Flocculibacter collagenilyticus: one gene and its partner. The protein of the gene in region 1 interacts with the protein of each later gene in a pairwise test. Links are inferred from orthologs where the notes say so. Each region holds a gene or a part of one and is shown on either strand. Other genes may lie near its edges.

Region 1 (9,031 bases):
TTGTCACGAGTTGATTCTGGGAAAATCTCTAGTGTTTCCGTAAAGTCATAAATACACGTTGTTCCTTCTGGCGCATTCTTATCTGCACACTGCCCATTTTCTTCACGGTAGGGGTTAAAACTTCTTGAATCTAAATTATTGAACGTTAAATATGCATTACCAGGAATTGCATTTGCAGAGGTTCTTTGGAAAATAAGATCTGTATCTTGATAAGTAAAAGGTACTAATCCCGTCGCTGCAAAATCTCTATCTGACGACTTCAGCTGTTCCCTATCGTCGCGACTATAAGAAAAAATAAAGTTATATCCATCAGTATCTAAATCACCAAACCCTGTGCTGACACTGAAGTTATAACTAGTGCCGCCTGACTCTTGTGGTTTATCGTATCGAGCTGATATAGCTGTATCCTGATAGTCTTTCTTCATAATGAAGTTTACTACCCCAGCGATTGCATCTGAACCGTAAAGTGCTGATGCGCCATCTTTAAGTATTTCTATACGCTCAATTGCAGCAAGAGGTATCGAGTTTAGGTCTATTGTGCCACCTGAATCAGCAGAAGCCATTCTGCGACCATTTAACAAAACAAGTGTATATTCACTGCCAAGATCACGTAGCGAAGCATCTTGAATACCACCACCTCCACCACCTACCGAATCAGATGCGGTAGTAAATCCTTGCATAGCCGGAATTTGCGAAATTAGGTCTGGAACACTAACTGCGCCAGAATTTAAAATTTCAGTTTTGGATATAGTGGCAACTGGAAGTGCCCCTTCCATATCTGCACGCTTAATACTGGAGCCCGTTATTTCGATACGTTCAATATCTTCATCTTTTGCTTTTGTATCTTGAGCAAAAACAGATGTTGACGCAATCGATAACGAACATAAAATGAGTGTGCTTTTTATAGCACGGGAGGTTTTACTAACTTTAAACATGATGCTTACCCTGGATCACTATAATGTGATTACTTTTATTAGTATAAAAGAGGCAATATCCTTACTGCTTAAATAGGTACAACTTCTGCCAGTTTAGTATTCGTATGCATAACATACACACGTTAAAAATGGTTATACAAAACCCTATGTTTACTGTACACAATTTGTACGCTACACCACTAGTTAACTGAAAGCAAAACAATTAATAAAAATAACTTAACATAATGTAAGAAAATGTTACTCAAGAATCGAATCAAAGACTTTTGTACATAAACCCACTATAATCCGCAGCACTTTTTATTTTTCCTACATCAATAGACCACTGCTAGTTAGATGCTATGCCCTATCTACATTACAGTGTTGTTTAAGTAGGCTTTCTATTATGAATATTCACTCTTAAATATGCTCTCAGATTTTTTAAAAACACAAATTCGCGGGATTCATCAAAATATTTCGAGCAATTTGACAAATTATCGCGCTCGCCCTGGGCAAAATAAGCTAGTTGCAGAAATTGCTAAAACGCTAGCTGGTGAATATCACAAACATAATAAAATATGTGTAATTGAAGCAGGAACAGGAACGGGTAAAAGTTTAGCCTATCTATTGGGCGCTATTCCTTACGCATTAGCTAAAAATAAGCAAGTAGTTATTGCCACTGCTACGGTTGCATTACAAGAACAATTGTTTGAAAAAGATCTTCCTTTTTTCGCCGAACAAAGTAAGCTGTCATTTAATTTTGAGTTATTAAAAGGCCGTAATCGATATGTCTGTGTTGAAAAATTAGAAGCTATTTGCAGTGATAACGCGGAACAGCTCAGTTTTCAACAGCTACTTATTAGCGCCCCTTCAAAAAAAGATAAACCCGCATACAAAAAGTTACTTAAACAATATCAGTCGGGCAAATGGGATGGTGAAAGAGATCACCTTGATGAACCAATCTCCGATGATTTTTGGCATCATATTGCAAGCGATAAATATCATTGCACAAAGCGCTCTTCGGCACATCAAATGTGTCCATACCATCAAAGCAGAGAAAATTTAGATAAAGTTGACGTTATTATTGCTAATCATAGCTTGTTGTTAGCAGATTTAGAGTTAGGTGGCGGTAAAATTTTACCTGAAACTGAGAACACTATTTTTATTATTGATGAAGCGCATCATTTACCTACTGTCGCAAGAGATTTTAGTGCATCACAAGTGCTAGTTAAAAGTAGTATTAATTGGCTTGCTAAATTACCTAAGCTTGCGCAACGTTTTTCAACTACCGTTGGTTCAGAAAGCTTGATTAAGCATACTCTATCGCTTACTGATTGTGCTGAAGAAAGTGCCAAATGGTTAAAGCAAATTCAGCAATGGCTACACTCTAATGAGCAGCAGTTATTTACTAAAGAAAAATACCACCGCTTCGAAAACGGCGAACTCCCCCCCCATTTACTACCCGCAATAGAAACATTAAAAGAAGAAGCCACCAAAGCCCTTTCAGCGCTTAATCGTTTGCATGACGCATTAACACAAGAGGTTAAAGATCAGCTAGTTAAGGCGTGGATTGCTGAGCCCGTGTTGGCGGAGTCAAGCTTTTACCTTCAACGCTTAGAAAGCTTTACTAAATTATGGCGAGACTTGTGTATAACCCAATCAGAAAAGTCGGCACCACAAGCCCGCTGGTTAGAGCAAATTACTTTTAGCGATAATGCCACGGCAGATGCAAAACACGACTTTCTCATTGCTAACTCCCCTATTGAGGTAGGCTTTTTCTTACAAGACCACTTATGGAGCAAAGCCTACGGCGTAGTACTATGTTCTGCAACTCTAACCGCACTTAATTCGTTTGATTATTATGCCCGTCAGGCCGGACTATTTGGATTAGAAAACACACAATATATTAAAATTGATAGCCCGTTCGACTATCCAAATAAAGCAAAGTTAGTCATACCAAAAATAAACGTTGAACCATCTCATCCAAGCTTTACGGAAGCGCTAGGTAAGGCCGTTCCACTTTATTTAAAAGATCAAGACGCTTCATTGGTGCTCTTTGCCTCCTATTGGCAAATGAAAGAGGTCGCTAAGCAATTACGTGAAAAGGGGTTCTCCTTACTTGTTCAAGGTGAAGCATCTCGTGGCGCTTTACTTACACTGCACAAACAAAAATGTGATGGTAATTCACCAAGTATATTGTTTGGCACACAGAGTTTTTCAGAAGGACTGGACTTGCCCGGGAAGTATTTAACAAATCTAATCATCACAAAAATCCCTTTCGCAGTTCCTACCTCTCCAATTGAAGAGGCGCAAAATGAATATATTAAACAACGTGGGGGTAACCCATTTTTAGCGATTTCAGTACCTGAAGCGTCAAAAAAATTAGTACAAGGTTGTGGCAGGCTCCTAAGGCAAGAAGATGACTCTGGCCGAGTTGTTGTATTGGATAGGCGGTTAGTGACCAAGCAATATGGCCAGTCTTTAATAAATTCACTGCCTCCTTTCAAGCGCGAAATAGAATACTGATGTTAGATATTGAGTTAACCATCGAATTACTCATATTATTGTGCAGTGTTGCATTTGCAGCTGGTTTTATTGATGCCGTTGCAGGCGGCGGCGGGCTGCTAACAATCCCAGCGCTGTTATCAGCTGGACTACCTGCACATATTGCATTGGGGACAAATAAGCTAGCTGCAACATTCGGCTCATTTGTTGCCAGCCTCACCTTTTATAGAAAGAAACTATTTAACCTAAGATATTGGCGATTATCTATTGTCTTCACCGCCGTTGGTGCCATTGCAGGAACTGTGGTGGTAGATTACTTATCTCCCGAACTACTTAACAAAGTGTTACCTGTTGTTATTGCGGCAACAGCACTTTATACACTCTTCAACCGCGTAAAACCTGATCACAATATACATTTACCACAACAATCCACAAACCTTAAAGTTAAGCAATGCTCACAGGCAGTTACACTAGGCTTTTATGATGGAATCGCAGGCCCGGGAACAGGGGCATTCTGGGTTGTCTCAAATACCGTTTTATATAAAATTAACCTATTGCTTAGTAGCGGCGTGGCAAGGGCAATGAACTTCGTAAGCAACATATGCTCATTAACTGCCTTTATATTTTTAGGGCATGTGCATTTCGCACTGGGTATAGCAATGGGACTGTGCTTAATGGTGGGGGCACTAATTGGCTCACATTACGCGATTAAATTGGGAAGTAAGTTTATTCGCCCTGTATTTATTAGTGTAGTATTGCTACTTACAGCAAAATTACTTTGGCAAGCATGGCTTTAAGCTATCAAGGCGCTCATGAACACTCACTTTTCATCGTATCATTCTGACAACTTCAACATCGTGCTACAAAAGTTAGCGCATCAGTTATCACTTATTAAAGAACAGTCAGAGTACATTGATAAGTTTAACGATGAGAACCGCTCTGTTAAAGAACAACATATACGCTTTGATGCAACCCTTTTTAAAGTGCGTTCATCTAAGCTACAAGATTATGCAATTGAAGCCGCCAAAAACTTTGCGCTTTTGGAGAAGTTGTACAAAAAAGGACAGTCTGAATATTTAACTTATTATATAAACCTGCTAGATAGTCAAATCAGTGCGTTAGTTCAGGCCGTAAAATCAAACGAAGTAAAATTAAAAGAAATTCAATTTGATAAAAAAGCGCGGCAGGCACGATATCAACAAAAACTTAAAAGAACCGCTCAGCACATTATGCAACCAAGCCATGAACTTTACGCCGAGCTAAATCAGAATCATGAATATGAACGGCGCTTAATGAACATGCTAGAAATGCGGGAAGCACGACTAAAAAGCGCAAACGGTGCCGAGGCAGACACGTTAAAACAAGAAGTATTGGCGTTACACCAACGTTTAGGTAGATGCCGACAAGCAATTTCTAAGGTTGAAAACAAAATTGCATGGGTCGAAAAGAGAAACTCCTAATTAGCGATTACTTGTGGTTTGCCTAGGTGGTCGATAATGCCCGCTGCACGTTCAGCTTTACTGAACATCTTCACTTCACGAAGTAAGTTTTTCATTATTTCTTCACCACCACGTGTAAAGCTGTCAGACATGATCATCGGGCAAACAGCACTTTCTGTACCTTCTATTTGATTTAATAGAAATAATATTTGCTGCCAAAATAAGCTTCCCATGGTGTACCCTAGCATAGCGCCTACCCCTAAATTTCTATATTCCTTCAGTACGTAGGCATATAAAAACTCACAGCGACAATTAATATTTTTCACAGGTAACTCCTCATCAGGTGAGGTGGTTCCTTCTTTTAAATCTACATCAAATGCCGCAAAGGCAATCGGTTGAGAGGGATCAATAGCAGAAAACACAACTAAACGATAATGTCGTTTATGACCGTTATCATCTATTCCTTCACGTCCGTTTAAACCATGACAAATCATATTTTTGTGTTGTTCAGAATCGCAATTTTCACAAAAATAATCCGTTAAATCGGGGTGGTTAAAAAACTCGGGGCAATCATATACAAGCAATGGAGGCTGCTTTTTAATATTTTTCCAGTTAGGATGAGCTGAGAGGCATATTTCTAAATCCATGTAGCTTAACACCTCAACAAAGCCTATTTCATTTGGATAAACCTGATAGCCTCCAAACAAACGAAGTTGATCAAATATTAAATGTTCGTCTGCACTATTCATAATTATTTACTATTCAGCGTTTTATATAATTCCAGACTCAGCGCGAATATCACGAGATGAAATTTTCATAAAAATGTAAAATTCAGTGTAGTCGAACTTGACCAGTTTATCCTTTGAATAAGGTATATGAACAATTTTTATTACAGCCCTCATCCAACATAATATTCCCGCTGCGGATGTAATCTGATAACCTCTACCGATAGGTAAATCTAATAATAAGAACAAATATGACTGACTTTATTGAAGTATATCCAGAATGGATGAATAAGCAGTATTGCCAATTACTCATCGAGAAGTTTAATCACTCTTCTGAAAAAGGCGCAGGTCACACCGGACAGGGTATAGACTTGAAGAAAAAGAACAGTACCGACTTAATGATCAACCTTTCTGAGCATTGGCAACAAGAAAGTGCGGCTATTATGGACCTAACATTTAAAGGTCTTATTCCCTATGTAAGAAAGTACCCATTTTTGTTGGTTGGCGCCGTTTCAGCCTCTTTCATGGATCCTAACACTAAAGAAGTTACTGAGATCACCCATCAACATGTACAACAAATGCCTAATGATCAAATTCTTTATTTACTTAAGCACATATACCGACTAGGTAATATAAATCTACAGCATTACAAAAAAGGTCAAGGTGGTTACCATCATTGGCATTCAGAACACTTTCCTCACCCTGTTGATAAGCAACAAGACAGCCTACACCGCACACTGGTTTTCATGTACTACCTTAATGATGTACAAGAAGGAGGCGGAACAGAGTTTTACTTCCAAAACCGCTCAGTTAAACCTGAAGCAGGGAGTTTAGTTATATTCCCTACTAGCTTCACACATACCCACAAGGGCTCCATTCCTATTTCCAATGATAAATATATTCTAACGTCTTGGGTTATGTTTAATCCTGCGCAAAAGCTTTATGGAACAAACAGCTAGCACCTTACTGTTACACTAAAGTTACCCCCTACGTTTAATACTAACTACACAGATCACAGGAGATTTACTGTGTTATTTCTTACTAATAATAAACACATAAAAAAGAAATTGTTAATTCTTGTAAGCGCCTTAACTTTAAATACTGCACATGCATCTGAGCTAACCGTAACCATTTCATGGAACCCTTCTGAAGTAAAACACGGTGAAAGCTCAACGCTAACTTGGAATTCAAGCAATGCCGCAACCTGTGAGCTTAACGATAAGCCAAATGCAATAAGAGGAACATGGGTTGGAAATAATAGAACTAACAGCCTGAGTAGCACTTTAAAGTGTTTTGATGTAAACGGTTCAGCCATATCCGCTACGGCACAATTAATAGTACGGAAACTTCCAACTGCAACAATCAAGTGGGAGCCTTCAGAAATAGCCCATGGAGAAAGCTCATTACTAACTTGGCACTCAACTGATGCCACAACATGCTTAATGAATGGTCAATCCAGAGCAACCAGTGGTAGCTGGCTTGCTAAAAATAGAGTTAATAGCCAATCAGTAAGCCTTAAATGTACTGGTGTCGCAGGCTCATCAAGCACTCAAACCGCAGAACTCACTGTTAGAAAGCCACCTACAGTTGATATTAAATGGCTACCTTCCGAAGTTGCACATGGTGAGAGTGCAATATTGTCCTGGAGCTCTACTGATGCAACATATTGTTTAATAAACGGGCAGGAGCGCGCACCTAACGGAAACTGGCTAGGTAAAAACAGAACTAGTACTCAACATGTATCATTGCAATGCAAAGGCTTAGCAGGAGAGTCTGAAGTAAAAACCGCTACATTGACAGTAAGAAAGAAGCCCACCGTAAGTATTGCTTGGACACCAGCCGAGGTTGCATATGGAGAAAGTGCGACCTTAACATGGCATTCTGAAGATGCAACTTCGTGTGACGTAAACGGGCAGCCACGCTCAACCAGTGGCAGCTGGGTGGGTAGCAATAGAACCTCTAATCAAACTACAACTATCACATGTACTGGTTTGGCAGGTACTTCCGATGCAGTTGTAGCTAATTTAACAGTTCATCAAAAACCAACATTAGCACTCTCTCTTTCTCCCAAAACAGCATGTTTAAATTCACCTCAATCTTTCAGCTGGATAAGTCATAACGCTACAAACTGTCACAACGCTACTGGGGAGCAAATTGGATTATCCGGTAATAGACAAATTGACACAGGCTTTGTTCAGAATGGTTTAACTCAACTTACATGCACGGGTAAAGGTGGCACGGTCACTTCATCTGCCGAATTCAATGTCATTACTTGTCATAGCCAACCTACCATTGAAAGACTTAAGGTGTTTAATAACGATGTTGAAGTTTTTAGCTCAGATGATGTGCAACCAGTATCAGAAATTAGTCATCCATCTATTTTATTATCAGAGCCTAGTTTACTGACCATTGAACTAACAACAAACGAAAATGAAAACACTTCGTGTGAGCTAAATAGCAGTAATACATTTAGTAAAACAAGTAATGTTCACTCAATTAGCATTATGCCCGCTTATTTATCCGAAGAGATTACTATTTCTTGCCATTCCCCAACCGCAAATTCAACAACAAAAAAACTCATCATCAATGCAACTGATTTACCATTATTAAGCGCAGTTTCTACCTATCTTAGTCAACCACTGAAAGTAGGTATCACCATCGAGGATAATGATTATACCGATCCTTACGCAGGATACCGCCTATCTAGCTATTACTCTCAAATACATAATTTATTTTCACGCAGTGAGTTATATGAGCAGAGCGACGTATTCAACTTAACTAACTTACAAACCGATCAGTTAGCAGAGTATTTAATTAATACCAGTGAGGCATATTTTGAGCCTTGCGGTGATCTCGCAGAAAAACAGCTAGTGCCTCCATACACTCAATGCCGATATAAAAATAAAATCGGCAACGAGCCTTATTATCGTTGGACCAGCCCTGCATACAGCGATAATAACGGTGAGTTCTATACAAACCATTGGCACTATGAATGGCGAGCTACTGCGGGTATTTCTAAAGCAATCAAAACGCTGTTAAAAAAGCATGCTCAAACTGTGAACTGTCCTGCAGCCACTACTGACAAACCAAGTGATTATATTAACGAATTGTCTACTATCAGTACGTCTTTCTCATTTAATATACGTTGCAGAGCTGAAAATGTAAGAAAGTTAATAGCAGAACAAGTATGGCAAAAATGGAGTAATGAGGCCTACCTTGCTACGCTTGGAAGTAGTTGGATGGCTATTCAAAAATCAAACGTACCACACTTTATTGCAAGAGCTAACATTGTCGAAGACATGTTGATTAGCACTGCTTACCCTAATTTTGATATTTACAATGCGAATGAAAATAGCAGCTATCAATTATCGGATGCATTTACGATGCTCACTGCGGGTGAAACCGCAAATATAACGTGTAGAACAACAGAGGGCGAAACATGCTATTGGCG
Region 2 (9,192 bases), 2.6 Mb from region 1 along the record:
AAACCAAGGTAATCGGTACAGAGGAATGCTAGCGCATAGTATTCTACTATTTGCGCCACAATCATCTAAGATTGTCGGTTTAATCGAACAGTCTAGATGGACAAGGGACATCACAACAAGAGGCAAGCGGCGTTTACATGCTCAAACGCCGTATCAGGAGAAGGAAGGATACAAATGGGAATCCGCTTCACGAAACATGGCTGATAGATTACAAAGTAAGATGTTGGATGTTATTTCTGTTTGTGATAGAGAAGCTGATATTTACGAATACCTCGAGTACAAACTCGACTCTCAGCAACGGTTTATAGTGCGCTCAATGCAGAGTCGCCACATTGAAGAAGGCGAAAATAAACTCTATGCCTTCGCTTCAGAATTACAAAGCGCAGGTCAAAAGCAAGTTCATATAGCGCAGAAAGGCGGCAGAAAAGCGCGATGTGCAACACTTGATATTGTCTTTACACCAGTGACCTTAAAGGTGCCGAGCAATAAACAAGGAAAATCATTACCTGTTTATTATGTGGGGTGCAGCGAGCGTGAAAACCCAGACAGCGAATTAAATTGGCATCTGTTGACCAATGAACCAGTCCACAGTAAAGAAGATGCATTGAAAGTTGTCAGTCACTATGAGTACCGCTGGTTAGTCGAGGAATATCATAAAGTTTGGAAAAGTGACGGTACAGATATCGAAAGCTTAAGGCTACAAAGTAAAGACAATGTGGAACGACTGGTGACCATAAACGGTTTCGTTGCGACAAGAATACTTCAACTCAAATTCACCAATGAACAAGGGCACGCTAGTTGCGAACAAGTACTGTCGCCAACAGCGTGGAAGTTATTATGGTTAAAGCGAATGAAAAGCCAACTGCCAGACAGCGTACCTAATATGTCATGGGCTTATCAAGAGTTGGCTAAATTAGGTGGCTGGAAAGATGCCAAACGCACGGGCCGTGCTTCAGTTAAGGTGTTATGGCAAGGATGGTTCAAATTGCAAACCATCCTTGAAGGTTATGAGCTAGCTAAGTCTCTAGAGTCTAACTTGTGATCAAGAGACAGCCTATCTCGGGTGGTTTTTTTATGCCTGTCTTCATTATAGCCTTTGGGAGTGTGTTGGAGTGCTTCTTGGCAAACCATATACCTATTGCTCATCAATCGATTGACCCCCTGATCATTGCTGTTTAAGGCCATAGATAAAAAGGTGATGTAGCCATCCTACGAGCATCTGAGCTAGCATTCAAAGCATTATCAATTGAGGCCAAAGTAGCCTCATTTCAGTTTATATAACTTGGTAAGTGATATTACAGGCAATAAAAAACCAGCCATAAGGCTGGTTTTTTTGATGAGGGATAAATCTATCAATTAAAGAGAGATTTTAACACCTGCGTATACTTTACGACCCATTAGGTCATACATTGCATTTGTAACATAGCCAGGAGGTAACTTATCAAACACATTACGAATACCCATGTTAAATGATGCATTGTCGTTCAGCTCATAGTTCATAGACAGGTCATGAGTAGTAATTGAGCCAATGTGACCTGGATTAAGATCTTCTGGGCTACCGCCACCTGGAGACACGTCGTACGTTACTACACGATCGATATAACGAGTTGTCCAGCCAAACGCTAACTGGTCAATCTTATAGTCAGCACTTAAACGTAGTTGCAATTTAGGGTCGCCAACCTCGCCTTCTTCAACATTAATTTCATCAGGACGGTCTTGGAATTCAAACTGCTCTAGCTCAAGTAGTTTATTTGCTAAGAAATTAACTTTAAACTCACCAGCATAATCCATCACTTGCATTGGCATAGTGTGTAACACTTGTAGCTCAAGGCCGCGTGTTGTATATGCTGACGCGTTTAAGTAACCAGAACGAACCAGTTCGATATCAAAGTTAGCATTACGATCAATTTGTGAACAATATCCTGCATCAGGACCACCAGTTGCATCTACACAGTTATCAGCAATATCTTGTGCAGCAACTTCAATAATCGCATCTTCAATTTCAATATCGTAATAATCTAGTGTAATAGAGAAATCTTCAATAAACGATGGTGTCCATACGATACCAGCAGTTAAAGAAGTTGACTCTTCAGGATTAAGCTCAGAGTTACCGCCAGATAATGTATCAACACTTACGTTGTCGTTAGCTTCAAAGCCATCAGGCATGCCTAGTGCTTTACAGTTAGCTGCGCGATCTGGATCGTCAGGTATGTTGTCTGCATCACATGGATCTGATACTCGTGCAAAGCCTGGAGATAGTGGACTAAATGCTTCTGAAATATTTGGTGCACGTACTGCTTGGCCGTATGTACCACGAATTCTGAAGTCATCAATAGGCGCATACATTAAGCCTATTTTCCATGCATCCGTTTCACCAGCATGTGAGTAATCAGCTGTACGGTATGCAGCATCAAGTGTTAGTTCTTCAATACCTGTAAGACCAGCAAATAATGGAAGGCTTATTTCAATGTAGCTTTCTGTTACATCGTACGCACCAAATTCATCAGGTGTAGCAGCACTTGTTAAGAATCCAGCTTTCGTGAATTCATCAGTTGTAATTTCTGACTCTTCTTCACGATACTCAAAACCAGCAGCAATCGCAATTGGGCCACCTTGTAAGTCGAAAAACTCACTTGTGTCAGTAACAAAAGAAGCACCGATGATTTCTTGAGAAATTCTGTCTTGGCGAGTTACGTCAGCAGATACCCAATCACGTGCAGCTTCAGATGCTTGACCGAAACCAAATGGATTATATGCAACACAGTCACCACCATTTACACTGGCAGGGTCGGTATAGTCTTCGCCTTGTGCACTTGCTACTTGACTACGACAAGCCGCTTCACCTGTTTCTGGATCAATCACTGAGTCTAATGCAGCTGTGAAGTTTCCAGGTAGTAAATCATTTAGCGTTTTACGGCGGTTACGAGTTTCACCATAAACATAATACACTTCATAATCAAAGTCAGTTTCACTTAACGTGAAATCGCCTTCTAATGCTGCTGTGTAACGGAATAATTCACGGCGGTTATCAGCTGAACGGTTACCTAGCTCATCAAAGAATTTAGCCATTGTAACGTTAGTCTGACCTGCATCTAAAAGCACTTCTCTTAAAGAGTCGTCAAGGAATGCGTTATCTTCTACATTTACAGAGATATTACCGAAACGGAATGACGGCTGATATTGCTGTTCGATATCAGAGCGAGCGTATTTAAAGTCACTGACGAACGTTAAGTTATCTGTTAATTGATAGTTGAAGCTTGAACCAACAGAGATGCGCTCGATACCTGGTAGAAAGTTTTCATAATCTTCAGTATTGAAACATGAGTCACAGCCATTTGGGAAAGAACCGAATGCGAAGCTGTTTGACTGGTCGCGCTCTACTTGAACAAATGGATTACCATCGTTATCAAATGTATAACGACCTGCACCACCACCAAATGGGTTTAATACGCCATAGGCGTTGATCATTTCAGAGTAAACACGTGGTACACGTAGTCTGTCAGGGATGCCATCTTCTTCACCTTGGCTATCAGGGTTAGCAACAGTGCCCCAACCATCGAACTGACGAATATCTTCTGACATCACTTCTTTAGTGCGCTCAATACCAGCGAAGAAAGTTACATTACCTTTACCGTTAGATAAGTCAGCACCCGCTAGGAAAGTAATACCATGGTTACGTGAGCCAACACCTTCTGTAGAACTTGTACCGCTTACATTTAACTCGAAACCTTCGTAGTCATCTTTTAAGATAACATTCACAACACCTGATACAGCGTCAGAACCATAAATTGCTGATGCACCACCAGTAATTACTTCAACGCGTTTAATTAGGCTAGTAGGAATAGTCGTTAAGTCAACTTGAGCAGAACCTGGTACACCGGCAACATGGCGCTTACCGTTAACTAGTACTAAGGTACGGTTAGAGCCTAAGCGACGTAAATCAGGAGAACTGATACCAGCAAATGCATTACTGTTGTTATTACCAACAAGAGTGTCAGTTGCGCCGATTGCTGGTAATTCACTTAATAAGCTACCTAGGTCAGTAAGACCAAACTTAGCAATATCTTGCTCGTCTAATGAAATAACAGGAGTAGGCTGAGATAATTCTGCACGTGCAATACGAGAACCCGTTACTTCAACTCTTTCGATTTCTTGTCCTTCAGTTGATTCTTCAGCAGCTAATGCTGAAAACGCTGGCAACGTCATTGAGCCAGCAAGTAAAGCAAATTGAACTGCTTTACTTACTTTAGTCTTATAGATCATTTTTTTTCCTAATCCCGGAGTTAACTTTAACTAAATATATTTACTTAAAACTTATTATAATTTTGTCTTAATTTATCTTTGGGCAGTGAAATTAAGGAATGCCAATATATCACTGGTTTTGAAAATCTCAACAGTGAAAAGTGGGCTTTTAAATCTCATTTGTTTACATTTATTAAACAGTTTTTGGTTGTTTTTTATCTGTGATAGTACTTTTTTCCTTGTTTTATTGGGTGTTTGTGATTTTTAAATGTTAACAAAAAAGGTTTCTGAATAATTATATCTGTAAGAAAATGTGTACAAATATACATTTTATCGGTAATGACGCGGGTATTTGTATTTTGAACTTTTTAATATTTAGTGCTTATTTTTCATTTTTCAGTCATTTTGGTTGTTTATAGCGCAATAGGAAATGGCGACTAGACGCTTTTTCTTTTCTTCACTCTTTTATAGTGATTTAAATAGTTAGATAATGCTCAGCAATGCATTTTGGGTTAAGAAATTCATTGTGCTTGATAATTTAACGTACTGTGCTGTTATTTAAAGTACGGCGCATGTCCATTAGGTGTTTAAAAGCATGGCGAAAAAAGAAAGAGACATTGAGTCTTTAAAAGTTCCTCCAAATTCGTTGGAAGCTGAGCAGTCTGTCTTAGGCGGTCTTATGCTGAACAATGAAGCGTGGGATATTGTTGCGGGTACTGTGGTTGCGAAAGATTTTTATTCTTTAGCACACAAAACTGCTTTTTCTGCGATGGAACGCTTAATGGCAACGAATCAGCCATTAGATTTGATCACGGTTACGGAAGAGTTAGAGAAAAATAACGATCTAGAAAAGGCCGGTGGTTTTGGGTATTTAGGTGAAATAGCGAAAAATACACCTAGTGCTGCGAATGTAAGGGCCTATGCTGAGATTGTTCGTGATAAAGCGATTATTCGTGAACTGCTGGGGGCCGTAAATGATATTTCTAATACGTGTTTTCAACCTGAAGGCCGATCTGCAACTGAATTACTAGACTTTGCTGAAAGCAAGGTATTTAAAATTGCTGAGCAACGCTCTAAATCTGATGAAGGGCCTGAGTCAGTTTTAAAAATTCTTGAGAAAACCGTTGATAAAATAGAAGAACTAATGCGTTTACCGCAAGACGGTGTGACAGGGGTGTCTACAGGTTACACTGACTTAGACAAGATGACTGCAGGATTACAGTCATCTGATTTAGTTATTGTTGCCGCGCGTCCTTCAATGGGTAAAACAACGTTTGCGATGAACTTGTGTGAAAACGCAGCACTAACGCAAGACAAACCAGTGCTCATTTTCTCACTAGAAATGCCGTCAGAACAAATCATGATGCGTATGTTGGCGTCATTAGGTCGTATTGACCAAACAAAAGTACGTACCGGTGCCTTGGATGATGAAGATTGGGCAAGGTTGTCTTCAACCATGGGCCTTATGTCAGAAAAAGCGAAAATGTATATCGATGATTCGGCGGGCTTAACACCTACTGAAGTTCGCTCGCGTGCACGCAGAGTGGCACGAGATCATGGTGGTATCAGCATGATCATGGTCGACTACTTGCAGTTAATGAAAGTGCCTGAGTTTTCAGAAAATAGAACATTAGAAATTGCAGAAATTTCGCGTTCATTAAAAGCCTTAGCCAAAGAATTAGAATGCCCAGTCGTGGCGCTGTCGCAGCTAAACCGTTCATTGGAGCAACGAGCGGATAAGCGCCCGGTTAACTCGGATTTACGTGAATCAGGCTCAATCGAGCAAGACGCCGACTTAATTATGTTTATTTATCGTGACGAGGTATATCACGATACGACAGAAGAAAACCGCAACGTCGCTGAAATTATAATTGGTAAGCAACGTAATGGGCCTATTGGAAAATTGCCGCTGACTTTCCAAGGCAAGTTCTCGCGTTTTGATAATTACGCGGGTAACTCATTCGACTATGGTGAATAAGGTGACAGGTGAATAAGCGGTGATAGTAATATTAAGAGTGCCACAGGTTTGATTTCTGCAACGGCCGAAATTAGCGTTAGTGCACTGCAGCATAATTTAGCTCGTGTTAGAGCATTCGCGCCGCATTCGCAAGTACTGGCGGTACTTAAAGCGAATGCCTATGGCCACGGTATGAGCCGTACGGCAAAGCATTTAGATAATGCAGATGCCTTTGGCGTGGCGCGTATTGGTGAGGCGTTAAGATTACGCGAGCAGGGCATTACTAAGTCTGTGGTATTGATGGAAGGCTTTTTTGAGGCTGAAGAAGTTTACGACTTAGTTGAGTATGGCTTTGAAACCGTGGTGCAAAACCAACATCAATTAGATGCCATAGTATATAGTAAGCTAAGAAAACCGATAAAAGTCTGGCTAAAGATTGATACGGGTATGCATCGGTTAGGCATTGAACCCGAACAGTTTGAGCACTTTTATCGTACATTGGTAAACAGCCCTAACGTTCTTAAGCCTATTGTGGTGATGAGCCACTTCGCTTGTGCTGATGAACATGACAATCCGTTTAATCAGCAACAGATGCAGGTGTTTGATGGCTGTATGGCTGATACAACCCACAGTGCTGCACCACCATTGCTGTCGTTAGCAAATTCTGCTGCTGTTGTTAACTATCCAAGCTCACATCACAACTGGGTGAGGCCGGGAATTATGCTTTATGGCATTTCGCCTGTGGCAGAGCATATTGGACAAAAATATGGTTTGCAGCCAGCGATGGCGATGAAGTCCAAGCTGATTGCCGTGCGTAAAATAAAAAAAGATGAAGCGGTTGGCTATGGCTCTGCGTGGCGAAGCCATGATGAAACTTTTATTGGCGTGGTGGCAATAGGTTATGGAGATGGCTATCCGCGCCATGCCCCCAATGGCACACCAGTATTGGTTAACGGTCGACAAGTGCCTTTAGTGGGGCGAGTGTCGATGGATATGATCACGGTTGATTTAGGCAAGCAAAGCCACGACAAAATTGGTGATGAAGTTTTACTCTGGGGGGCGGAATTGCCAATAGAGGTTGTTGCGGAAAAAGCAGGAACGATTGCATATCAACTGATTTGTAACATCACCCGTAGGGTGAATCTACATTATGTAGACTAATATGCAGTTTGCAATGCATTCCCGCTTGTACAACGCTAAATTGTTGCTGTTGAAATTACGCTAACTGATTAAACAACTGCCCGCTGACCACTGCATCTTTATCTAGCGATTCTTGTGTAATAAATCTATCCGTAACATTGTTGGTTGTATTCAGTGTTTCGTTTCCAACTGGTCGCGCCTCTTGCCTATCAATCAAATTAGATAAAGTACGTTGAGCGCCTTCTGTTTCAGCCGTTTCTACCGCGATAACTGCTTGCACATTTCGTGGCGTAAGTCCGGGATTAACTAAATTACTATCAGCCTCACCACTTACAAACCGAAACGTTGGGTCGGGATCACCCTGATTAATCCCCGGTGTGGCGTTGGGATCGTTTGTCGTGTTGTCAGCCACTTTTACTGCAAAACGTTCCTGATCGATTCGTGCATTAATCGGGCTAGGATTATTCTCATCAGCGCCTACCACTTCATTTGGCCTGCGTACTGCAATACGTGTATCGTTTGGGAGTGATGTCGACGTCCTCAGGTCTGGCACACCAGCTGCTATATCCACCATTGCTTTACCCTCATCTTAAATGGCAATGCGGTTCATACCCTTATACATCTAACTACTTCGAGTATTCGTCTCGCGTTATATGCTACATGAAACTCTACGTGCAATAAGTATAGTAGAAATTTAACTAATGTGAGCATTGAGTAAGATCAGGATCGTTTTTTTAGTAATGATTGTGGCTTAAATGTACTCAAGTTGTTGAATCGGCATGCAATGTAATCCGTGGAGAAAAAAGGGAGGTTAAATTCAGTACAAGATTAGCTACTAGTCAGTTTGTTTTCTAATAATATTCAGGTGCAAATTGAGTAACAGCGTTAAGCTTGAACATACCAATTATGGTAATGGTATGTAGCATAGGGAAATAAAATGGACAGGTTAATTAGCCGTATTTATATACACAATATATTAGCGGTGTTTTCAAGGATAGGAGCACACAAGGAACAAATTAAGATCGGGCTGATAGTTTTATCCATAGTGACTATATTACTTCATGTTTCGATACTAAATACGCGTACAGGGATAAGTACAAGTGGTCATGCGAATTTAGTGAATAATAATCAAAATTATGCTTATGTTATTTATAGTGACTGTATGATGTGGACGTACTTTTCGAAAACAGAGCCTGTGAATGTGAAATTGACGCCAGAGTGTAAGACTTAAAAACCATTCATTGTATTGGCAGACGGTGCCAAATTAAATGGCATCGTCTGGTTTTTTCTTTGTTGATTCAGTAAGCGGCGGGTGTGGGCATCACTTTTGTTTTTAACCGCTAATAAAGCTGCGTAGTCAGGATGGCTTTTTAGTTCATTTAAAAAAGGACTCTGTGAAGTGAAAAACATGGGACGTTCGTAAGGTTCAGCATATGCAATGGGTTTAGTGTGAGTGTACAGCTTACTTAGTAGTTGAATGGCTTGTTGCTGCTGTCCTAACATTGTTAATGCTTGCGCTTTATTAAACTTCATCGCAAGTGGCTGATAAGCTTGTTTATCAATATCGCGGATAAACTGATTTAAGAGCTGTGTTGCACGTTGATGGTTACCTTTTTGCTCAGCAAATAGCGCAGCAAAAAGTGGACGGTGATTAGCATTAATATAAGAGAGCGCATTATCAGCTAAGGGTTGTAGGTGTGTTACTCGACTTTGCGGTGCTAACGCAACAGTTGCAACTAAAATAGGGCTGATGAAAGGCAGCGCTAGATCGTCCTCATTAATGGTTTCAAGCATGATTACAGCACTATTTATATCACCCGCATAAAGTGCTTTCATAATAATCATAGGCTTGG

What was found.
Region 2: the proteins of HUU81_RS12355 (region 1) and dnaB interact in binary tests that used the Escherichia coli proteins (3 or more experiments, as listed by UniProt). The link is inferred for Flocculibacter collagenilyticus from one-to-one orthologs.

The regions. Positions count from the first base shown.
Region 1 is NZ_CP059888.1:2,787,301-2,796,331, forward strand. Bases 3,229-6,052 are described here. They hold HUU81_RS12355 (primosomal replication protein), read left to right. Parts: upstream 3,229-4,228; coding sequence 4,229-4,876; downstream 4,877-6,052. Other genes in these bases: dinG (ATP-dependent DNA helicase DinG), read left to right, coding at 3,229-3,437; HUU81_RS12350 (TSUP family transporter), read left to right, coding at 3,437-4,213; HUU81_RS12360 (hypothetical protein), read right to left, coding at 4,873-5,604; HUU81_RS12365 (2OG-Fe(II) oxygenase), read left to right, coding at 5,832-6,052. Also shown: HUU81_RS12340 (TonB-dependent receptor), read right to left, coding at 1-935; more of dinG, read left to right, coding at 1,338-3,228; more of HUU81_RS12365, read left to right, coding at 6,053-6,539; HUU81_RS12370 (hypothetical protein), read left to right, coding at 6,609-9,031. UniProt on the Escherichia coli protein: Involved in the restart of stalled replication forks, which reloads the replicative helicase (DnaB) on sites other than the origin of replication.
Region 2 is NZ_CP059888.1:230,398-239,589, forward strand. Bases 4,044-7,028 are described here. They hold dnaB (replicative DNA helicase), read left to right. Parts: upstream 4,044-4,837; coding sequence 4,838-6,220; downstream 6,221-7,028. Other genes in these bases: HUU81_RS01080 (TonB-dependent receptor domain-containing protein), read right to left, coding at 4,044-4,263; alr (alanine racemase), read left to right, coding at 6,269-7,028. Outside these bases: HUU81_RS01075 (IS4 family transposase), read left to right, coding at 1-1,042; more of HUU81_RS01080, read right to left, coding at 1,357-4,043; more of alr, read left to right, coding at 7,029-7,360; HUU81_RS01095 (hypothetical protein), read right to left, coding at 7,416-7,913; HUU81_RS01100 (winged helix-turn-helix domain-containing protein), read right to left, coding at 8,567-9,192. UniProt on the Escherichia coli protein: The main replicative DNA helicase, it participates in initiation and elongation during chromosome replication. Travels ahead of the DNA replisome, separating dsDNA into templates for DNA synthesis.